4 regions of the Paenibacillus cineris genome follow, and region 2 is predicted to be linked to each of the others. Evidence: riboswitches for the same ligand, from Rfam matches in the RefSeq annotation. Region 2 holds a riboswitch; each other region holds the start of a gene.

Region 1 (2,200 bases), on a different contig from region 2:
GATCATTTGCCGATCGGCCGGCGATGATCGCCGCTTCCACCAATTCGCTGCTCAGGGTTCCGAGATTGAGGACGACGGCTTGGGCGACCCGAGCCATATCGGCCACCTCCTCTTTGGCATAGGCCATAACCGGGGAGGCGCCAAGGGCAAGCAGGCCGTTGGCCGTAAAGTTGGTCACGACCACATTCGTCATGTTGTGAATGAGCGGACGCTGCTCTTTTATCCGTAAAGGAAGCTGGATGAGTCCGGACGGAAACATATTGGCGGTCATCGTCCCACCCCTTCCGCCGCAGCCAGGGAAACCGGCCAATCCTCAAGCGTAAACGCCATATCCCAGAACATGTACTCCAGCTGACAGCTGGTCAGAAAATGCTCCATCAGCCGTTTTTTTCTTGCGGGAGGAAGGCCCTCCGCCCATTCGTCGAGCAGCCGCCGCAGCTGTACCGTCACGCCGCTTTCCCGGTCCCCGTAAAAGTGCATCCATTCATAAAACGGATGGGATTTCTCCGGCTGGACTTCCTCCAGAAGACGTTGGCCGATTTCCGTATAGGTCCACGGGCAAGGTAACAGGGCAGCTACAATATCCTCAAGTCCCCCCTCGTGGGCGACGTTCAGCATATGCCGGATGTAATGATTGGCCGATGGAGCCAGCGGATAGCCTTGCAGTTCCTCATATGCAACACCGGCGACATCACAAAAGTTTTGGTGGGGATGCGTTTCGCTGTTCAAAATAAACGAGATCTGTTCGTTAAAAAGTGCGGTCGTCTGCCGGCAATCGCATCGGGATATGGCAATGCCATAGATCCGGATATAGGCGTTCAGGTATTCAAAATCCTGCTTCACATAGTGAATCAGCTGTTCCTTGGACAAGGTACCTTCCGCAATCCCCCGTACAAACGGATGTTGGAAGATCGCTTGATAAATGGGATCTGCCGCGTGTCTCAATTCTTCGGTAAACCGGGTCATAATAATGCACCTCCGTAAATTTTGACGAAAATCGCATGTTCGAGCGCGGGGAAGCCAACACAAAAAAGCCGCCCCGAAATGGAGCGGCCGCTATTTGCAGTGTCATCCTGAATGGATCTCATCAAGAAAGTTGCGTATGTAAAGGCCTGCTCCACTTCCCTCCGCCGGTATTAACCGGATCAGGTTCAAAGGGTCCAAGCGATCACTTGTCTCAGCTGCCTCCGCAGCTCCCCTAGTGGATTTTCGTATGATATTTTACAAGTTCATGAATAACTGTAGCTCCGTTTGCCGGTGTTGTCAAACAAAAAAAGCTGCAGGCGGGATACCGGGAAAAAGCTTGTCGATCGTTTATGCGGATCTCCTTCCACCTTCAAGTGTTTATCTTTTCAACGCGTAAGAAAGGATCATCTCGACGATGACGACAGCGGCATAAATGACAGCGGCCGTTCGATAACCCGATCCGTACAGCGCAGCCGCGGCCAGACCGAATACAATCAGCTGCAGCACAGCCCGGACGGGAAGCGTCACCGGAAAGGTCGCTTTCGGTGCGACATACATGCCCCAAAAAACAGCAACGACAATCGGCGAACCTATTCCTGCCACGATACGGATCCACAAGGCGGTATCCAGCTTAAATCCCCACAGGCAAAAGGCTGCCAGTGCACACAGCTCCATTAGAAAAAAGATAAGGTCGATCACAATCATTGCCAAACCCTCCGTTTTGGGCCGGTCAGGGCCTTTGGAATGAAGCCATTCTCAGAGTAAAATTATGCCGATTGTTTCTTGCCTACCGCAGCGACTCTTCCTCTCTCACTCCGGCTTGTGGGCTTTCACAATTAAAAAATGCGGGTGATGCAGAATCCGCTGGTAGAAGTCGGCCGACTCCGGCAGCCGCTCCAGAAACTCGGGAACCGGCCTTGGTTCGACAAGCCGGTCCAGTACAAACCAGCTTGACGTCGTATTGACGATTTCCTGCAGGGGTCTACGGAAGAACGTCACTTCAACGCTGCCTGCCTCCTTCTTCGTCCACCGGTCTACAAGCAGCTCCCGTACAAAATAATCCGGTCTCTTAAAAACAGTAAAGTCCATAAACGGATGATGCACCGAAAACAATAACGTTCCTCCGGGCTTCAAAACCCGCTGAAACTCACGGAACAGGGGATCCCAGTCTTCGATGTAATGCAGCGTTAGCGAACTAAGAATCAAGTCGAACTTATTCGCACTGTACGGCAGC
Region 2 (2,200 bases):
AAAAAAGGCTGAGCCGGATTCGCTTCCGGTTCAGCCTTTATGCGGGTGCAGCTGACCGAGCAGCTGGCCCATGCGGACATGATCTCCGGTCCGGAGGTCTGTCCGCGGGGTGAATGCGCCGTCCTGGATCAGCAGCACGACGGTCGAACCGAACTCAAAATAGGCGAGCGGATCGCCGTTACGCCAGGAATTGGCGGTTTCGTCGTCGTAGCGGATGCTGCTGACATTCATGGCGCCGACTTTGACGACCGCGACTTCTCCCAGGGCTCCCTTGATATACGTTATCAGCCTCTCATTGCGGCACAGCACGGATTTCATCTGGGTCATGCCAAAATCATTGACCGGGTAGCACCGGCCCTTGATATGCTCGCTCTCCACTTTCACGCCTGTGATTGGAGAGTGGATCCGGTGATAGTCGGTAGGGCTGAGGTACAGCACAAAGACATAGCCATGTTTATATAACTCCAGGTGGGGAGAGAAATTAAGCAGCTCCGCCACCGAATAATCCTGCCCTTTCACGTTCAGAATCGTGCCTGAGGTGATTTCACCCATTGCGGTGATCTTGGCGTCGACGGGGCTCGTGAGTACGTGCTCGCCTTCGTGAATTGGACGCATGCCAGGCTTCAGCCGCCGCGAAAAAAATTCGTTGAGCGTGCGGTATTCATAGATTTCTTTCTCCGCTTCATGCGCCGGGATCTGATAGCTTTTGATAAACGTAGGGATGATCCCTCTGCTGAGTCGGCTGTGCGAGAAGCGTCCCATCATGGAAGAGAGCCACTTTCGCGAGGAGAGCTCTGTCATGAGCCGCAGTAATTTCTTTGTCATGCCTAATCTCCCTTCCATACGTGCCTGTAGCACTCTGAATATATTGACATAGAACGGCTACCAAATCAATATGCAACACATGCTGGAAACCGACCCGGAGAAAAATGGTATTGCCAATCCTTCGAGGATCATGTATTTTGGAATCAATACGGGCCCGACGTCGACTCATCGCGGCGAGGTGCCTGTTACACGGAATCGAACCCAAGCATCTCATCGCTTTGGACGGCGATGGCTCCGGGACCAGGAGGCGGCGATGCCGCGCCTTGCGTTCATCTGTGTACATATGGGAATACGGGAGCTCGAGCGAATCGGGCTGAGAGTGCAGCTAATGAACCGCTGCTGACCGGGAATCTGATCTGGATAATGCCAGCGTAGAGAATTCAAGTCCTTTTATGGGCTTATTTGACGATCTCCCTCGCTTATCCAGGGGGTTTTTTTATTGCCCAATTTTGGAAAAAGAAAGGATGTTGTCAAATGAACAGCAGTACGATGCAGATGGATCGGCCGAAGGGGCTCAAGCTCAGCGACCTGCTCGTGACGATTCTGCTCTCCCTCGTGATCGGGGTGGTGTACCATTTTTGGGGTTCGGTGAACGACTTGTTCAAGCCGCTGTTTTTCCAAGCGGATGAGCTGATGTACGGCATGTGGTTCCTCGCTTCGACGCTTGCCGCGCTGCTGATCCGCAAGCCCGGCGTAGCCCTCCTGGCCGAGGTTGCCGCGGCTCACGTAGAAATTCTGTTCGGCAGTGAATGGGGCCTTCAGCTGGCGATTTACGGCGTGGCGCAAGGTCTAGCCGCGGAGCTGATCTTCGCCCTGTTCCGTTACCGCAAATTCTCCATGGGGGTAGCGGCGCTGGCCGGCATGGCTTCGGGATTGGGATCATTCCTGGTAGATGTGTACTACGGCTACGTCACGGACTATACGACATGGATGATCGTGTTGAAGTATGTGATGCGGTTAATCAGCTCGGCGGTACTCGCAGGGTACCTGGCGTATGCCCTGACCAAAGCTTTGGAAGCAACCGGAGTAACCCAGCTGCTCCGGCCGGTGACAGCCAAGGATTATGAAGCGCTCGATCATGACTGAGACTAACCGGGGTATCGCGACGATGCAGCATTCGGCGGTGCATGAGACGGGTCAAGGAGCGGATCAAAGGACGGATCAAGGGAGCAGGCAAATTGCCGTTTCGGTAACGGACCTGCGCCTGAAGTTTCCGGGTGAGAAGGCGTTCGTGTTCAAGGATGTTTCCCTGTCCGTGCCGGCCGGGGAAAAGGTGCTTCTGCTCGGCCCAAGCGGATGCGGGAAATCGACGCTGCTGCAGGTGCTCGGCGGGTTGATTCCGGCAGTCATTGACGTTCCGCTCAAATATGCGGAC
Region 3 (2,200 bases), on a different contig from region 2:
TACGTTGGCCCGGTACATGCTGTCAACATACACATGAAAAGCCATGCTGCAATTATTTTTTTCAGGACCCTCTCCCCCGTTCCTGACTAGTTCAATACCACCAAGCAGCCTATAATTTATAAACAATGATGTTTACATAAAGTTGCCTTACACCTCGGATTTAAATGCTATAATGGCCTTAATTTAGGGCAAACCCATTACTTATAAGTACTATGAAAAGGAGCTTATACATATGGCTAATAAACGTTTGGATCATGTCGGCATCGTCGTACGGGATTTAGAGTCAACTATCCGATTTTATACCGAGATCGTGGGCCTGGAGCTGAAAGGCAGGCTGACACACACCAACGGCGTGTTCCAGCTGGCGTTTCTCGGCTTCGGGGGCAGTAACGAGACGGAAATCGAGCTCATTCAAGGCTACAGCTACGACCTGCCAGCTGAGGGCACGGTGCACCATTTTGCGATCCATGTCGACGATATTCAGAAGGAATTTGAGCGGATCCAGGCGCTCGACGGCGTGGAGCTGATCGATCAGGAAATCGTGACCCTGCCGAACGGATACCAATATTTCTTTATCTATGGTCCGGAAAAAGAATGGATCGAATTTTTCCAGAGATAATCTGGAATCGGGCGGATGTCTGGACACCCCCATGGGGATGGACTATAATATGGGAGGAAAACAACCCGAAAACCTTATAGAATCCGGGGTGCTGGAATTGGCCGGCTGAGATTGTATCCCTTCAAGATACTGACCCTTTTAACCTGATCTGGGTAATGCCAGCGTAGGAAACCGTTTGTCACGGCTTACAAGCCGTGCTGATCTTGCGCATATGAAGCGTCCCGTTTACGGGGCGCTTTTTTCATTCATACTAGTGAAAAACGGGATTACGCCTTGCGAATGCTTCTATGATTCAGTCACTCAGATCGGCTTACGATTCTAAATATAACGGGGAGAGGGGATCACCGGTCGATGCTTCCACAGAGAGAATAAGAACGGCCGGACATCAAAGGAGAGAGAAAGCCATGAAGAACAAATCCATCGGCCTGCTGCTGGTCTGCATGCTCGTACTGGCGCTTGCCGGATGCGGCGGCAGCCAGAACAACACGGGCGGCGGAGAAGGAACATCCGCTTCCGACACCACGGCAGGCCAGGACAACACCGCAGCGAAGCCGCTGAAGGACGTCAAAGTCGTCCTCGACTGGACGCCCAACACGAACCATACTGGGCTCTATGCTGCCAAAGACTTGGGCTATTATAAAGAAGAAGGCTTGAACGTCGAGATCGTGCAGCCGGGCTCCACCGGCGCCGACGCCATGGTCGCTTCCGGCAAGGCGCCCTTCGGCGTAAGCTATCAGGAGAGCGTGACCCAGGCCCGCACGCAGGGCGTGCCGCTCGTCTCGATCGCCGCGGTCATCCAGCACAATACGTCGGGCTTTGCCGCACCGGTGGACCGGGGGATCAAGACGCCGAAGGATTTTGAAGGCAAAACCTACGGCGGCTGGGGTTCCCCTGTCGAAGAAGCTGTCATGGGCTCCATCATGGAGATCGACAAGGCGGACGTGAAGAAGGTAAAAATCGTCAACATGGGCGACGCCGATTATTTTACCGCCGTGAAGCGGGACATCGACTTCGCCTGGATCTTCTACGGCTGGACCGGTATCGAGGCGAAGCTGCGCGGCGAGCCGCTGGACATGCTGTATGTCAAAGATTATTCCGAGAAGCTGGACTACTACACACCGGTTCTCGTAACAAACGAGAAGCAGATCAAGGATGACCCCGAGCTGGTTAAAGCGTTTATGCGCGCGACCGCCAAAGGTTATCAGTACGCGATCGACAAGCCGGAAGAAGCTGCCAACCTGCTGCTGAAGGACGTGCCGGACCTCGATAAGCAGCTGGTGATCGAAAGCCAGAAATGGTTAAGTCCTAAATATCAAGACGACGCAGCCCGCTGGGGCGAGCAGAAGGAACAGATCTGGAAGGGCTATTCCGACTGGATGTACGATCACAAGCTGCTGGACAAGCCGCTGGACGTGAAGAGTGCGTACACGAACGACTTTTTGCCGGAACAATAAGCCGCACATAACCTAAGAGTTACCGTAACCTATGAAGAGAGGAAGTAGATTCGCATGGCCAATACGCTGTTAAGCATTCAGGTGATCCCGAAGACGCCGGGCAACGAAGACTCATACGCCTACGTCG
Region 4 (2,200 bases), on a different contig from region 2:
TTGCAGATTACCGGATCGTCGGAGATATACGGCAGTACCGTAAAACCTTCCTTGACCAATATTTCCGTCGCTTTTAACGTTTCAATCGGATCGGGCAGGAGCGTGCGCTTATTGGCGCTAATCTCCACCTTGATCCAGTCGCTGAGTCCCGAAGCCCGCGCCAGCCGGGCTATCCGGACCGCCTCTTCGGCCGTTGTCGCCCCGGACGTGTTGGGAAGGTAGATGTATTTCTGAGGCTCCACATGCTGCAGAATCGAATCATCCTCCACCGAATCGAGATGGATCCGGCGGATAGCGAACGTCAGCACCTCGGTTCCCGAAGCTTTGATCGCCTCCATCTGCACATAAGGATCGGGGAACAGCCCGGTCCCCAAAAACAACCTCGACGACAGTTCCTGTCCGCCAACCTGCCAATTATCTCTGCTCATTTTTCCCTTCAACCTCCCGCTACGAAATGGACCAGCTCCAGCTTCATTCCAGGTACAACCGGAGTCGTCTCCCACTGCTCGATCTTCAGCACCTGTCCATCCGCTTCCACCATGACCGGCCTGCCGGACAGCCCCAGCAGGCGGAGGACATCGGCTACCGTCTCGGCCGCCAGCTCCCGCTTTATTCCGTTAATGACCAGTTCCATCCGCCGCTCCTCCTCTACCTTCAAGCTTGTGAATGAACGCCCGGCATACCGCTTCCGGGTCAGGGCTGCCGACGATTTCGCTCACCGCGCAGACGCGGCTCGCACCGGCCCGGATCACTTCGTCCACGTTGCCCAGCTTGATGCCGCCAATCGCCACAAACGGGATCTTGATGATCCCGGCGACTTCCCGAACGTACGAAAGACCGACCGGATCCACCACATCGGCTTTCGTAGCCGTCGCATAGATTGGCCCGACGCCGATATAATCCGCCCCTTCCGCTTCGGCGAGCTGCGCTTCTGAAATCGCATGGGTGGATATGCCGATGATCTTGGAGCCGACAAGCTTTCTGGCTTCCGCGATCGGCATATCGCCTTGACCGAGGTGAACCCCGTCCGCGTCCACCTCCATCGCGATATCAACGTGATCGTTCACGATAAAAGGAACGCCGTAGCGGCGGGTCAGCTCCCGCAGCTCCGCCGCCTTGCGCAGCAGCTCCTCTCTTCCGCTTGTTTTGTCGCGGAATTGAACGATGTCCGCGCCTCCCCGAATAGCTTGCTCCATCACGTCCACCAGCCGGCGTCCCGGATGGAACGTCTCGCCGGTAATCGCGTACAGACGAAAATCGACCATGACTGCTTCTCCTCTCTTCCCTTTGCCTTTCCCTCCATTTCATGCCGGCTTCTATCATCGCGAAAGGTAAGCCCTCATCTTGCGAAAGCGCCCTCTTACCCGGTTAACACAAAAAAACCATTCGAGAAATACACGAATGGCACCGCAATTCGAATGATATTCTCTACGCCAGCATTACCTGGATCAGATTAACGGTCCGCAGCACAAGGCTGCCATCTCAGCCGGACTTCATCCAGCACCCGCATTCCTATTTAATTTCACAACCACTATAGCCCAAACTGCTGACTTTTGGCAATAGCCAGAGTGAGATCACCGGCATCGGAACGCTTATCTCATCCATAGCAGCGATTCTCGCAAAATTTCATATATTTGGGTGCGGCAAACTTCTTATTTTATCTCTTGCGTCATCACATATCGTCCCCGCCCGTGAATATAAATGTTTAACAAGCCAAAGTTTGTGCTGAGTATGGGAACATGGGAGGTGCCTGAACATGCCATCAGACGATCATTCGCTGTTTGTGGTGTCCAAGGAGGACTGGTCACTGCACCGGAAAGGGTACCAGGATCAGGTCCGCCATCAGGAGAAGGTTAAGGAAATCATCAAGCAGAACCTGCCCGACCTGATCACAGAAGAAAACATCGTGATGTCGGACGGTAAGCAAATCATCAAGGTACCCATCCGGAGCCTCGATGAATACCGTTTCATTTATAACTACCAGAAGCAAAAGCATGTCGGCCAGGGAGACGGCGACAGCCAGGTGGGAGACGTGCTGGGCAGGGATCCGGTGCAAAAGCCGGGTCAAGGTGAAAAAGCCGGCGACCAGCCTGGCCAGGACATTATGGAAGCCGAGATCAGCCTCGAAGACTTGGAGAACATGCTGTTCGATCAGCTGGAGCTGCCGAATATGAAGCCGAAAGAGCAGCAGGAAGTCGAA

Evidence for each region. A riboswitch is a leader RNA that binds a small molecule or an ion and turns the genes downstream of it on or off. The one in region 2 is predicted to bind thiamine pyrophosphate.
Region 1: it holds a riboswitch for thiamine pyrophosphate, as region 2 does, so the genes downstream of both, tenA (thiaminase II) here and KI379_RS30735 (ECF transporter S component) in region 2, are expected to answer to the same signal.
Region 3: it holds a riboswitch for thiamine pyrophosphate, as region 2 does, so the genes downstream of both, KI379_RS22420 (ABC transporter substrate-binding protein) here and KI379_RS30735 (ECF transporter S component) in region 2, are expected to answer to the same signal.
Region 4: it holds a riboswitch for thiamine pyrophosphate, as region 2 does, so the genes downstream of both, thiE (thiamine phosphate synthase) here and KI379_RS30735 (ECF transporter S component) in region 2, are expected to answer to the same signal.

Annotation. Positions count from the first base shown of each region.
Region 1 covers NZ_BORU01000001.1:2,133,946-2,136,145, reverse strand. Annotated here, with positions in the region: gene thiM (hydroxyethylthiazole kinase) at 1-271, opposite strand, end outside; gene tenA (thiaminase II) at 268-966, opposite strand; TPP riboswitch at 1,106-1,210, opposite strand; gene KI379_RS10195 (YrdB family protein) at 1,345-1,671, opposite strand; gene KI379_RS10190 (class I SAM-dependent methyltransferase) at 1,777-2,200, opposite strand, start outside.
Region 2 covers NZ_BORU01000005.1:319,271-321,470, forward strand. Annotated here, with positions in the region: gene KI379_RS30725 (SDR family oxidoreductase) at 1-12, shown strand, start outside; gene asd (archaetidylserine decarboxylase) at 31-825, opposite strand; TPP riboswitch at 1,107-1,220, shown strand; gene KI379_RS30735 (ECF transporter S component) at 1,300-1,911, shown strand; gene KI379_RS30740 (ABC transporter ATP-binding protein) at 1,904-2,200, shown strand, end outside.
Region 3 covers NZ_BORU01000002.1:358,313-360,512, reverse strand. Annotated here, with positions in the region: gene KI379_RS22425 (VOC family protein) at 233-619, shown strand; TPP riboswitch at 694-806, shown strand; gene KI379_RS22420 (ABC transporter substrate-binding protein) at 1,024-2,073, shown strand; gene KI379_RS22415 (thiamine-binding protein) at 2,128-2,200, shown strand, end outside.
Region 4 covers NZ_BORU01000001.1:557,757-559,956, reverse strand. Annotated here, with positions in the region: gene KI379_RS02985 (thiazole synthase) at 1-428, opposite strand, end outside; gene thiS (sulfur carrier protein ThiS) at 437-634, opposite strand; gene thiE (thiamine phosphate synthase) at 618-1,265, opposite strand; TPP riboswitch at 1,409-1,518, opposite strand; gene yhbH (sporulation protein YhbH) at 1,757-2,200, shown strand, end outside.